Regions from separate parts of the Kitasatospora sp. NPDC002543 genome, predicted to be linked through region 2. Evidence: riboswitches for the same ligand, from Rfam matches in the RefSeq annotation. Region 2 holds a riboswitch; the other holds the start of a gene.
The links. A riboswitch is a leader RNA that binds a small molecule or an ion and turns the genes downstream of it on or off. The one in region 2 is predicted to bind thiamine pyrophosphate.

Region 1 (6,829 bases), on a different contig from region 2:
ATCCGAACAGATCGCGCATAGCAGCTCGAATTGCGGAACCACGGGCGCCACACCCCGGCTGAGCTGGGGATTCACCCACCGGACGACCGGCCGGGACACCCTCGGCGTCGGCGCACCGGTGTCACACGATCCGCTGGGCGCACCACCCCGGCGCGTACGAACGGAAAACGCGCCCCGAGAAAGTTCGCTCACCCTCCCGTGTCGACTTTTCGAGCCATTCACAGACCATCGGACGATCACACCGCAATGGGAGGGGTGTCGACGCGGAGCGGCCGCCGGGGTGCCTCCGGGATGCCGGCCGGATGACTCCGGGAGCGGGTGGATCAGATCATCTTCCCGGGATTCAGGATGCCCAGCGGATCGAAGACCGTCTTCAACTGCCGCTGCAACTCCAACGCCACCGGGCCCAGCTCACGGGCCAGCCAGTCCCGCTTCAGCAGGCCCACCCCGTGCTCCCCGGTGATCGTGCCGCCCAGCTCCAGCCCGAGCGCCATGATCTCGTCGAAGGAGCGCTGGGCGCGGGCCGTCTGCCCCTCGTCCGAGCCGTCGAAGATGACGATCGGGTGGGTGTTGCCGTCCCCGGCGTGACTGACCACCCCGATGGTCAGCCCGTTCCGCTCGGCGATCACCGCGACACCGTTCAGCATCTCCGCCAGCCGGGAGCGCGGCACGGCCACGTCGTCGATCATCGTGGTGCCCAGCCGGTCCAGCGCGGGCAGCGCCATCCGCCGGGCCGCCAGCAGCAGATCGGACTCCGCCTGGTCCTCGGCCGGCACCACCTCGGTCGCGCCGGCCTCCCGGCACAGCCGCGCGGCCCGGGCCAGCTCGGCCACCCGGTCCGGCCCGTCGAAGGCCACCAGCAGCAGCGCCTGGGTGGACTCCGGCAGCCCCATCCGCCCCAACTCGTTGACGGCCCGCACCGAGACCGCGTCCATCAGCTCCATCAGCGACGGGGTCAGCCCGCGCGCCATCACCTCGCAGACCGCCGCCCCGGCCGCGTCCGCGCTCGGGAACTCCGCCGCCAGCGCCAGCTGCGGGGCGGGCGCCGGCCGCAGCGCCAGGACCGCCCGGACCACCACGCCGAGCGTCCCCTCCGAGCCCACGAACAGCCTGGTCAGGTCGTACCCGGCCACGCCCTTCGCCGTCCGGCGGCCGGTGGACAGCAGCCGCCCGTCGGCCAGCACCACGTCCAGCCCGAGCACGTACTCGCTGGTGACGCCGTACTTCACGCAGCAGAGCCCGCCCGCCCCGGTGCCGATGTTGCCGCCGATCGTGCAGGACTCCCAGCTGGACGGATCCGGCGGGTACGAGAGGCCCGACTCCTCGACGGCGCGGGAGAGTTCGGCGTTCACCACGCCGGGCTCGACCACCGCGATCCGGTTCACCGGGTCGATCTCCAGGATCCGGTTCAGCTTCACCAGCGACAGCACGACGCAGCCGTCCACGGCGTTCGCCGCACCCGAGAGACCGGTCCGGGCGCCCTGCGGCACCACCGGGACGTTCAGCGCGGTCGCGGTGCGCAGCACGTGCTGCACCTGCTCGACCGTCTCCGGGAACACCACCACCGCGGGCTGCCCGGCCGCGCAGAAGCCCGCCATGTCGTGGCGGTACGCGGCCGTCACGTCCGGGTCCACCACGACGGCCCCGTCCGGGAGGCCCTGCGCCAGTCGGTCCGTCAGATCACCCATCGCCGCCTCCGCACGCCGCCCGCCCGCCTCCACCTCCGCACTCTGCCCGGACGGCAGGGACCGGGCAAGTGGGCCGCGGCGGGAGGACGGAGGCGGAGGCGGGCGGGGCGCGCCCCCGGCCGGGCAGGCGGAGTACGGCTACCGCCGGGCCACCGGCTCCTGGATCTCGGTGACCCACCCCGCCGGGTCCTCCGGGCACTCCAGGTACAGCTCCCGGGCGTAGCCGGCCGAGCGGTAGCCGTTCTCCTCGATGAAGCGGGCCAGTTCCTGGACCGTGCCCAGCACCCCGTCCATCGCGCCGCGGTGCACGATCGTCGCCGCCTCCTCGACCGGCGGCAGGTCGACCACCTCGAAGTCGTGCGCCTCCGCCCGCACCGACGGGCCGACCGGGACGGCCGCCCGGACCAGCACCGCGCCGTCGCCCTCCGGCGCGTCCTGGTAGTGGGCGACGGACGGCCCGGTCGCCTCGACCCCGGCCGCCGCCAGCCGCCGGCACAGCTCGGCGAACAGCGGCCCGATCACCGGCCCGATGTCCTCCGGTTCGTAACTCGCGGCCACACCGGACAGTTGGGCCACCCGGACGGGCGGTACCGGCTTCACCACGACATCGTGTGCGGACATGGTCCCCTCGCTCTCGATCGTCCGGAGCCTCGCCTCCACCCGGGCCAGCCGCAGCTCGTCGGCCGCGATCGCCTCGGCGAGCTGGGCCCGCCGCAGCCGCAGCATCCCGCGCAGCTCGGCCGGGTCCACCCGCTCGTCCAGGACGGCCCGGACCTGCTGCAGGGTGAAACCGAGCTCCTTGAGCGCGATCACCCGGTTGAGCCGGGCCAGTTGGGCCGCCTCGTACGAGCGGTACCCGGTGACCGGGTCCACCCGGGCGGGCCGCAGCAGTCCGATCGCGTCGTAGTGGCGCAGCATCCGTACCGACACCCGGCCGTGGCTGGCGAAGTCTCCGATGTTCAACATGGTGCGACCACTCCATCCCCTGCCACGGTGTCAGGGTCAACCCCCGTCGCCCCCCGGCCCCCGGAAAACACCGAGGGCGGGTGCCGAGCGATCTCGGCACCCGCCCTGAGCAGGTGGTTCTCCTACCGGCGGAGAGCGTGGGATTCGAACCCACGGTACGGGGTCACCGCACGACAGTTTTCAAGACTGTTCCCTTAGGCCGCTCGGGCAGCTCTCCAGGCGGAGGTCAGCCTAACGGGTCCGGCGGGGTTCGGCGCACACGTTTCCGCGCGGGAGGGGGCTACTGGTCGCCCTCGCGCTGGCCGAGGGTGACCTTGGTGTTGAGGGTCTGGCCGTTGCGGGTGTACTCGACGTCGACGGTCTCGCCGGGCTTGTGCGTCCAGATCCGGCTGACCAGGGCGGGACCGTTCTCGATCGGGACGCCGCCGAGCTTGGTGATGACGTCGCCCGGCTTGAGGCCGGCCTTGTCGGCCGCGCCGCCGGGGGTGACGGCGGGCTGGCCCTGGATGTCCTTGGTCTGGATCTGCGCGCCGTCGCCCTTGTAGTCGTCGTTGCGCAGCACGTCGAGCTTGGCGTAGACCGGCTTGCCGGTCTTGATCAGGGTGTCCGCGACCCACTTGGCCTGGTTGATCGGGATGGCGAAGCCCAGGCCGATGCTGCCGGCCCGGCCGTTGGAGGAGGCGTTGGACTGGATCGCCGAGTTGATGCCGACCACCGCGCCGCCGGAGTCGAGCAGCGGACCGCCGGAGTTGCCGGGGTTGATCGAGGCGTCGGTCTGGAGGGCGTTCATGTACGAGGCCTGCGAGCCGGTGTCGTCGCCGGAGGCCACCGGGCGGTCCTTGGCGCTGATGATGCCGCTGGTGACGGTGGACTCCAGGCCGTACGGCGCACCGATCGCGACGGTGGCGTCGCCGACGTTGACCTTGTCGGAGTCGGCGAGCGGCAGCGGCGCCAGCTTGCTCTTGGGCGGGTTGTCGATCTTGACCACGGCGACGTCGTAGCCCTCGGCGTGGCCCAGCACCGAGGCGCTGTACGAGCTGCCGTCGGCGAACTTGACGGTCAGTTTGCCGCCGTTGAGGGTCGGCGCGACCACGTGGTTGTTGGTGAGGATGTGGCCCTCGGTGTCGAAGACGAAACCGGTGCCGGTGCCGGACTCGCCGTTGCCCTGCGCCTTGATGGTGACGACGCTGGGCAGCGCCTTCTGCGCGATGGCGGCGATCGAGCCGGGGACGGGCTCGTTCTTCTGGGTGTCGCTGGCCTGGACGGTGGTGCTCCGGTGGTCGTTCGAGGAGCGGGGGCCGTCGTTGCGGTCGACGACGGTCACGCCGAGCGCGCCGCCGGCCACACCGGCGACCAGGGCGACGGCCGCGATCAGGCCGACCAGGCCGTTGCGCTTCTTGCGCGGGGCGCCGGGGCCGCCCGGACCGCCGGGGTAGTCCGCGGGGTAGCCGAGCGGGCCCGCCGGACCGCCGGGGTAGCCCGCGCCGCCGGAGGTGGAGTCGTGGGCCGGGCCCCAGCCGCCGACCGGCTGGCCGGCCCCGAAGGGGTGGTGGCCGGGGGCGGCGTGCGCGGCGCCGTACCCCTCGTGCGCGCCCGCGGCGGGGACACCGTGGGTCGGGGTGGCGTACGGGTTGCCGGCCGGCGGCAGGGCCGGGGCGGCGGGCGCGGCGGCGGCCGGGGCCTGCGGGGCGGGCGGCAGGACGGGCGGCGGCGCGTCGATGTAGCCGGTGGCCGGGTCGACGGCCGGCTCCTCGACGACCGGAGCGGCGGGGGCGACGGGCGCCGCGGGCGCCTCCGGTGCGGGCACCTTGGTGAAGGCGACGGTCGGCTTGTGGCCGCCCTCGGCCGGAACGCCCCCGGTCTCGACGGGCGGCGCCGACTCGGCGGCGGCCTCGGCCGCGCCCGCCTCCGGCACCCGCCGGAAGGCCATGGTCGGCTGGTGCCCGCCCTGAGCGGGGCCTTCGGAAGCGGACTCGGCCGCCCCCGGCCCGGCGGGCTGCTCCCCCTGCGGCCCGACGGGCCCAACCTCGCGCTCGGTGCTCACGGACGACCTCCATAGCTGGCAGAACCAAGGACCATAGTTTTTCGCACTGTCGATTCGATTGCCGTAAGGACCCCTCTGAAGAACTCATAAGAATCCTTAGCCGGCACCGACGCCGGACCGACGACCGGGGCTCCCCTCCCCCGCCGGACGTCCCGCGATGCGGACCGCGCGCCCTCGGCCTTGGGTGTTCGCCCCCGTGCCGGTTAGCCTGGCGCTCACAACTGACACGCGGGAGCTTGGACCCACCAGGCTGAGAGTGCGCATGACGACCGTACGCCACCTGGGTGACGGACGGCCGAGGGGGCGCAGACCGCCGGAACCTGTCCGGGTAATGCCGGCGTAGGGAGTATCGGCCATGCCGTCTGCTTCGCCATCCTCTTCTTCGGGCGCGCCCGAGTCCACGGATCCGTCCGGGGCCGCGGAGCGCTCCGGATCCGCGGACCCCTCCGGGCCCACGGCCACGGCCCTGCTGGAGCGCCCCGGGCGCACCGAGCACGTCGAAGCGCCGCTGGTCCTGGACACCGAGCCGCCGCGCACGCTGCGCTTCCGCGACCACTTCGCGCTCTGGATGAACCTGGGCGTCAGCCTGATCGGCTTCTCCACCGCCGCCACCGTGCTCGGCGCCCGCGGCAGCGAGCTGTCGCTGGCCGCCACGGTCACGGCGATCACCGTCGGCACGGCGGTCGGCACCGCGATGCTCGGTGTGGCCGCGCTGATCGGCGCCCGCACCGGCGCCCCCGCGATGGCCAACCTGCGCGGACTGTTCGGCACCCGGCTGTCCTACCTGCCGACGGTGCTGAACATCGTGCAGTGCGTCGGCTGGGGCGTGTTCGAGCTGCTGACCATCTCGGCGGGCGCGCAGACCGTCGCGCACACCACCGGCTACCGCTGGCTGTTCGTCCTGCTCGCGGGCGCGCTGACCACCGCGCTGACCATCTGGCCGCTGGGCTCGATCGCCGTGCTGCGCCGCTTCGTGGCCGGGGCCGTCGCGGTGGCGATGGTGTACTTCACCGTCCAGCTGGGCCGCGAGGGCGTGCCAGACCCGGGCGCGGGCAACTGGCACGGCTTCCTGGGCGCCACCGACGCGATGATCGCGGTGTCGGTCTCCTTCGTCCCGCTGGCCGCCGACTACACCCGGCACTCGCGCACCCCGCGCTCGGCGTTCTGGGGCAGCTTCTCCGGCTACACGATCGCCCAGGTCTGGTGCTACGTGCTCGGCCTGATGGCGCTGCTGCAGTCGGACGGCGACCCGAACCGGATCTTCGACTCCTTCCTCGGCGTCTGGGCCGGCTGGCTGTTCCTGCTGGTGCTGGTGCTGCGCGAGACGGACCAGTCCTTCGCCAACGTGTACTCGACCGCGATGTCGGTGCAGAACCTGCTGCCGAAGGTGGACCGCCGGGTGCTCTCCGGCGCGATCGGCGTGCTGATCACCGTGCTGGCGCTGCAGATCGACGAGTTCACCGACACCTACTACGGCTTCCTCGGTCTGATCGGCTCGGTGTTCGTGCCGCTGCTGGCGGTGCTCGTGGTGGACTACTTCCTCGGCGCCGGCCGGCGCGGCTGGAACCTCTCCGCCGACGCGCCGTCCCGTTGGCTGATGCTGCTGCCGTGGGCACTGGGCTTCGCGGTCTACCAGTTCATCGCCCCGACCAAGGTGGCCGGCTGGTGGACGGATCTCTGGACCTCCGCCCAGGAGGCGCTGCACTTCACCCCCCAGGAGTGGACCTCGGCCTCGCTGTTCGCCTTCCTGGTGCCGGCCCTGGTCACCTGGGCGCTCACCCCGCTCGGCCGCCGCGCCGCCCGGTCCTGAGGAATCCGCCCGGTCCCGGGCGGGCGGCCCCGGGCGGGCGGCCCGCACCGGCGCGGCCGGGCGGCGGGGCGCAGACGGCCCCACAGGTTGGGGCCGTCTTCGTCCGCGCTTCACCTGCGCCACCTATCGTTGGGCCCGTGACCAGCCCAGACCTGTCCTCGACGGCGGCGCGCACCGCGCCTCCCGTCCAGGTGATCGCCCACCGCGGTTCCTCCCACGCCCTGCCCGAGCACACCCTCGCGGCCTACCGACGCGCGCTCGACGAGGGCGCGGACGCGCTGGAGTGCGACGTGCGGGTCACCGCCGACGGCGCGCTGGTCT
Region 2 (6,829 bases):
GTGACGGGCCCGTGAACGCCCGGCGTCGGAGGCGGCCCGGGCCCGGTGCGGTCAGCGCCGGTGCAGCCCCAGGTTCTGGTAGATCTCCAGCGTGGCCGTCGAGTGGTTCAGCGTGATGAAGTGCAGGCCGGGCGCGCCCTCGGCGAGGAGGCGCTCGGCCATCGCCGTGGCGTGCTCCATGCCGATGGCCCGCAGCGCCGCCGGGTCGTCGATGGCCGCCCGCAGGCGCGCCTCCAGCTCGGCGGGGAAGGCCGAGCCGCTGAGCTGCGGGAAGCGCTCCAGCTGCTTGGCGTTGGTGACGGGCATGATCTCCGGGATGATCGGCGTCTCGCAGCCGGCGGCCGTCACCCGGTCGCGCAGCCGCAGGTAGTCGTCCACCTCGAAGAACATCTGGGTGATCGCGTAGTCGGCCCCGGAGCGGATCTTCGCCACGAAGTGCCGGATGTCCTCGTCCCAGTCGGTCGAGCGCGGGTGCATGTTCGGCGAGGCCGCGACGCCGACGCAGAAGTCGCCGATCCCCTTGATCAGCTCCACCAGCTCGTACGCGTAGGTGACGCCCTCGGGGTGGCTGACCCACTCGCCCATCGGGTCGCCGGGCGGGTCGCCGCGGACGGCGAGGACGTTGCGCACGCCCTGGTCGGCGTACTGGCCGATGATGTTGCGCAGCTCCGCGATCGAGTGGTCCACCGCGGTGAGGTGGGCGACCGGGGTCAGGGTGGTCTCGGTGGCGATCCGGCCGACCATGTTGACGGTGCGCTCGCGCGAGGAGCCGCCGGCGCCGTACGTCATGCAGACGAAGTTGGGGTCCAGCGGTTCGAGCCGGCGGATGGCGTCCCAGAGCTTCTGCTCGCCCGCCTCGGTGCGCGGGGGCATGAATTCGAAGGAGAAGGAGCGCTTGCCGGCCGCCAGGAGTTCGCGCACCGTCAGTGCGCGATCCGTTCTCGTGGAAGCGATTCCGAGTGCCATGCTGGCAGGCTATCCGGCGTTCGAAGGGGCCCGACAACCGGATTCCACCTATTGAGACAACTGGTGGATGGTGTTCCGGTCCGCTCCGGACCACCTCCGCAGCACCTCCCCCGGCACCCCCGGCGGGCCCGCTCGCACACCCGTTCCCAGTCGCACCGCTACGCTTGCTGCACCCCAGACAAGCAGCGGAGCCCCATCGTGACCTCGTCCAGCACCCGGCCGGCCAACCCCGGTTCGGCCACCAGTGCGGCCATCAGTGCGGCCAACCCCATGGACGTGGAGGACGTCCGCACCCGTGTCAACGCGGCGCTCGCCGCGTTCATGGACGGCCAGTCCGTGCTGCTCGGCACGATCTCGCCCCGGCTGGCGCCCGCCGCCGACGCGCTGCGCGACTTCCTGCTGGACGGCGGCAAGCGGCTGCGCCCGGGCTTCTGCTACTGGGGCTGGCGCGGCGCCGGCGGCCCGGCCGGGGGCCCGACCGGCGAGGCGATCGCCAACGCGGCCGCCGCCCTGGAGCTGCTCCAGGCGAGCGCCCTGGTGCACGACGACCTGATGGACCGCAGCGACACCCGCCGCGGCCTGCCCTCGGTCCACCGCCGCTTCGAGGCGCTGCACCGCGACAGCGGCTGGCGCGGCGACCGCGAGCAGTACGGCACCTCGGCCGCGGTGCTGCTCGGCGACCTGCTGCTGATCTGGTGCGACGAGCTGTTCCTGCGCTCCGGCCTGGAGCCGGCCGCCGTCCTGGCCGCCAAGCCGGTGTTCGACCTGATGCGCACCGAGGTCATGCTCGGCCAGTACCTGGACGTGCTGGAGCCGGTGGCCGGCGACTCGACGGACGAGGGCGCGCTGGACCGCGCGCAGACCGTGCTGCACTACAAGTCCGCGAAGTACACCATCGAGCGGCCGCTCCAGGTGGGCGCGCTGCTGGCCGGCGCCGGACCGGAGCTGGTCGAGGCGTACGGGGCGTTCGGGCTGCCGCTGGGCGAGGCCTTCCAGCTGCGCGACGACCTGCTCGGCGTCTTCGGGGACCCGGCCGTCACCGGCAAGCCGGCCGGGGACGACCTGCGCGAGGGCAAGCGCACCCTGCTGGTCGCGCACGCGATGCGGGGCCTGCCAGCCGCCGATGCCCGGCACCTGGACGAGCGGCTGGGCGCGCCGGACCTGGCGGCCCCGGAGGTCGCCGAGCTGCGCGCGCTGGTCGCCCGCAGCGGTGCGCCCGAGCTGGTGGAGCGCCGGATCGAGGAGCTGATGCGGCAGTCGCTGGCCGCGCTGGAGGCGGCGCCGCTGGCCGACGAGCGGGCCCGCACGGTGCTGCTGGCCCTGGCCGAGGCCGCCACCGTCCGCAAGTACTGACGGACGGCGGCGGCCCACGGCCCGGGGCGGCGGGTCAGGCCGCGCGCACCCGGCGGGACAGCTCGGCGGCGGCCGCCCGCGGGTCCTCCGCCGCGGTGATGGCCCGCACCACGACGATCCGGCGGGCACCGGCGGCCAGCACCTCGTCCAGGTTGCCGAGGTCGATCCCGCCGATCGCGAACCACGGCCGGTCGGTGTCCCGCTCCGCCGCGTACGAGACCAGGCCGAGGCCCGGGGCCGGGCGGCCCGGCTTGGTCGGGGTCGGCCAGACCGGGCCGGTGCAGAAGTAGTCCACCCCGGGCTCGGCGATCGCCGCGTCCACCTCGGACTCGGCGTGGCAGGAGCGGCCGATCAGCACGTCCTCACCGAGGATCGCCCGGGCGGCCGGCACCGGCAGGTCGTCCTGGCCGAGGTGCAGCACGTCCGGCCGGGCGGCGTGGGCGACGTCGGCGCGGTCGTTGACGGCCAGCAGCCTGCCGTGCCGGCGGCAGGCGTCGGCGAGGACCTCCAGGGCCGCCAGCTCCTGCTTGGCCTCCAGGCCCTTGTCGCGCAGCTGGACGATGTCCACCCCGCCCGCCAGCGCCGCGTCCAGGAACTCGGCGAGGTCGCCCCGCTCCCGGCGGGCGTCGGTGCACAGGTAGAGGCGCGCGTCCGCCAGGCGGGCGCGCGGCGTGTCCACCGCCATCAGATCAGCATCGCCTGGGCACGGCGCTTGACCTCGGTGCCGCGGTTCTCCCGCAGCGCCTGGATCGGGCTGCCGGGCAGCGACGGGTCCTCGGTGAAGAGCCACTCCAGGATCTCGGTGTCGTTGTACCCGCAGTCGCGCAGCACGGTCAGGGTGCCGGACAGGTGCTTGACCAGCCCCGGGCCGTCGATGAACGCGGCGGGGACCTGCAGCGACTTGTTCGGGCCCCGACGGACGGCGATCAGGCCGCCGTTCTTCACCAGGTCGCGCACCTCGGTGACGCGCACCCCCCACTGCTCCGAGATGTCGGGGAGGTACATCCACTCGGGGACCAGGGCTTCAATCTTGCTTTCGATCTCACTCACGCCACCAGACTGCCACCTCCGCGGCCCACCGCGCACCAGCCGCTACCCCGCGACCGCCGACTTCAGCGGCACCGAGGGGTCGGCCGCGCGGGCCGGGTCCAGGGCGGTACCGCGCTCGATCAGCTTCCGTCCCTGGGTGAGGTCGCGCGGCCGGTCCACCGCCAGCAGCGCGCTCGGCACGCCGTCGCGCAGCCACAGCACCGACCAGTCGGCGTCCCCCGGGCCGCCGCGCCGGAGCAGCTCGTCGCCCTCGGCGTGCCGGCCGGCGTACTGGACCATCCGCCCGAACTGCTCGGACCAGAAGTACGGCACCGGGTCGTAGGCCGGCGCGTCCGCGCCCAGGACGGCGGCGGCCACCGCCTCGCCGGACTGCAGGGCGTGGTCCCAGTGCTGGACGGCCAGCCGGACGCCGGCCCGGGCCGACGGATAGCTGACGCAGTCGCCGGCCGCGAAGACGCCGGGCACCGAGGTGCGCAGCCGCCCGTCCACGACGACGGCGCCGGTCGCGTCCAGCTCGACCCCGGAACCGGCCAGCCAGCCCGTCGCGGGGCGGGCCCCGATGCCGACCACCACCTCGTCGGCGGGCAGGTGCGAGCCGTCCGCCAGCAGCACCGCGCCGGGTTCGACGGCGGCCACCCCGACCCCGCAGCGCAGCTCGACCCCGGCCCGCTCGTACCAGGCGGCCATCGCCGAGCCGATCTCCACCGGCAGCGCGCCGGGCAGCGGCGCCGGGCCCGCCTCGACCACGGTCACCTCGCAGCCGGCCGCGCGGGCCGCGGTGGACACCTCGGCGCCGATCCAGCCCGCGCCGACCAGCACCAGCCGCAGCCCGGGGCGCAGCAGCGCGCGCAGCGCCAGGGCGTCGTCCAGGGTGTGCAGCAGGTGCGCCCGCTCGGCGCCGGGCAGGGCGCGCGGCACCGCGCCGGTGGCGATCACCAGCGAGTCGTACGGGAGGTCTCCGGCGTCGGTGTGCAGCACGCCGGGGGTGAGGCCGGTGGCGCGGCGGCCGGTGAGCAGCTCGATGCCGAGCTGCCCGTAGTCGATGTCCAGGGCGGTGGAGTCGGCCTTGCCGAGCAGCACGTCCTTGGAGAGCGGCGGCCGGTCGTACGGCGCGCGGGGCTCCTCGCCGACCAGCGTGATCCGCCCCCGCAGGCCGCCCTGCCGCAGCTTGAGGGCGCACTGCGCCCCGGCCAGCCCGGCTCCGACGACGACGACCCGATCCGTTCCGCTCTGCTCTGCCACGCCCGTCACTGTACTCAGCGGGCGCCCGGCGGCCGCGGGCCGCCCGCCCCGGCCGGCCGCACGTCCGCCCCGCGTACGGGCCTTCGGCCGGGCCGATCCCCGGCGTTAAGGTGGGAGCACCACACGGGAGCCCGGCGGACCGGGCTGAGAGGCGGGCTGACACGGCCCGCGACCGTCCGAACCTGATCCGGGTCATACCGGCGAAGGGAGAAGAGCAGCTTTGTCACGCTTGCTACCGGGCGCCCGCACGGACGTCCTGGTGATCGGCGGGGGCGTCATCGGCCTCGCCGTCGCCTGGCGCGCGGCCCGGCGCGGACCGGGGAACGTGATCGTGGTCGACCCGGGGCACGGCCGCGGCGCCGCCGGGGTCGCGGCCGGGATGCTCGCCCCGGTCACCGAGCTCCAGTACGGCGAGGAACCGCTGCTGCGCCTCGGGATGGCCTCGAACCGGCGGTACGCGGACTTCGCCGCCGAGCTGACGGAGGCGAGCGGTGGCCTGGACACCGGCTACCGCCGCTGCGGCACGATCGCCGTCGCGCAGGACTCCGACGACCGCGAGGAACTGCGCGAACTGCACGCCTTCCACCAGCGCCTCGGCCTGGACTCGACCTGGCTGACCGGCCGGGAGGCCCGCAGGCTCGAACCGATGCTCGCCCCCGCCGTGCGCGGCGGCCTGCACGTCGCCGACGACCACCAGGTCGACCCCCGCCGGCTGCTCACCGCCCTGTACGCCGCCTGCGAGCGCGCGAACGTCCTGCTCCACCGGGCCGAGGCGGTCGAGCTGCTGGTCGAGGGCGGCCGCGCGGTGGGCGCCCGGCTGAGCACCGGCGAGACGGTGACCGCCGGGCAGGTCGTGCTCGCCGCCGGCCCGCACAGCCACCGGCTGCCCGGTCTGCCGGAGGGCGTGCTGCCCGCGATCCGGCCGGTCAAGGGCCAGATCCTGCGCCTGCGCGTGCCGGACGCCTACCGGCCGTTCCTCTCCCGCAACGTGCGCGCGGTCGTCCGCGGGCAGCACCTGTACGTCGTCCCGCGCGAGAACGGCGAGCTGGTGATCGGCGCGACCACCGAGGAGCAGGGCTACGACACCACCGTCACCGCCGGCGGGGTGTACGAACTCCTGCGGGACGCCCACGAGTTGATCCCCGGCATCACCGAACTCCCGCTCGTGGAGACCTCGGCGGGCCTGCGCCCCGGCTCGCCGGACAACGCCCCGCTGCTGGGACCGACCGCACTGCCCGGCCTGGTCGCCGCCACCGGCCACTACCGCAACGGCGTGCTGCTCACCCCGGTGACCGCCGACCTGGTCTCCGAGTACCTGGCCACCGGCGAAGTCCCCGAGCTCGCGAGGCCGTTCACGCCCCTGCGCTTCTCCCCCGACCGCTCCACGACGAAGGCCTCCGCATGACCGAGCCCACTGCGAACGAGATCGCCCTGACCGTCAACGGCGAGCCCCGCCGGCTGCCCGCCACGACCACCCTCGCCGAGGTGGTGGCCTCCGTCAGCGCCGCCAACACCGGTGTCGCCGCCGCGCTCAACGAGGCCGTGGTGCCGCGCGGTTCGTGGCCCGCGACGACGCTGGGCAGCGGCGACCGGATCGAGATCCTCACCGCCGTGCAAGGAGGCTGAACCATGGCCGACGACCTGCTGACCATCGCCGGGACGGCCTTCTCCTCCCGGCTGATCATGGGCACCGGCGGTGCGCCCAGCCTGGAGGTCCTGGAGCGCGCCCTGCTCGCCTCCGGCACCGAGCTGACCACCGTCGCGATGCGCCGGGTCGACGCCGGCACCCAGGGCTCGGTGCTGGACGTCCTGACCCGCAACGGCATCCGGGTCCTGCCCAACACGGCCGGCTGCTTCACCGCCGGCGAGGCGGTGCTGACCGCCCGGCTGGCCCGCGAGGCGCTCGGCACCGACTGGGTCAAGCTGGAGGTGATCGCCGACGAGCGCACCCTGCTGCCCGACCCGATCGAGCTGCTGGACGCCGCCGAGACGCTGGTCGACGACGGCTTCACCGTCCTGCCGTACACCAACGACGACCCGGTGCTGGCCCGCAAGCTGGAGGACGTCGGCTGCGCCGCCATCATGCCGCTGGGCTCGCCGATCGGTTCGGGGCTGGGCATCCGCAACCCCCACAACTTCCAGCTGATCGTGGAGGGCGCGGGCGTCCCGGTGATCCTGGACGCGGGCGCCGGCACCGCCTCCGACGTGGCGCTGGCGA

Region 1: linked by a shared signal. The riboswitch ahead of ACWD4P_RS03075 (purine-cytosine permease family protein) and the one ahead of thiO (glycine oxidase ThiO) in region 2 are both predicted to bind thiamine pyrophosphate.

Annotation. Positions count from the first base shown of each region.
Region 1 covers NZ_JBSFWR010000004.1:22,140-28,968, reverse strand. Annotated here, with positions in the region: gene ACWD4P_RS03095 (FAD-binding oxidoreductase) at 324-1,688, opposite strand; gene ACWD4P_RS03090 (MerR family transcriptional regulator) at 1,827-2,654, opposite strand; tRNA gene ACWD4P_RS03085 (tRNA-Ser) at 2,784-2,871, opposite strand; gene ACWD4P_RS03080 (S1C family serine protease) at 2,935-4,698, opposite strand; TPP riboswitch at 4,917-5,061, shown strand; gene ACWD4P_RS03075 (purine-cytosine permease family protein) at 5,054-6,508, shown strand; gene ACWD4P_RS03070 (glycerophosphodiester phosphodiesterase) at 6,646-6,829, shown strand, end outside.
Region 2 covers NZ_JBSFWR010000127.1:7,613-14,441, reverse strand. Annotated here, with positions in the region: gene metF (methylenetetrahydrofolate reductase [NAD(P)H]) at 52-966, opposite strand; gene ACWD4P_RS33900 (polyprenyl synthetase family protein) at 1,165-2,319, shown strand; gene thiE (thiamine phosphate synthase) at 2,354-3,004, opposite strand; gene ACWD4P_RS33890 (Rv2175c family DNA-binding protein) at 3,004-3,369, opposite strand; gene ACWD4P_RS33885 (NAD(P)/FAD-dependent oxidoreductase) at 3,412-4,611, opposite strand; TPP riboswitch at 4,725-4,837, shown strand; gene thiO (glycine oxidase ThiO) at 4,832-6,016, shown strand; gene thiS (sulfur carrier protein ThiS) at 6,013-6,237, shown strand; gene ACWD4P_RS33870 (thiazole synthase) at 6,241-6,829, shown strand, end outside.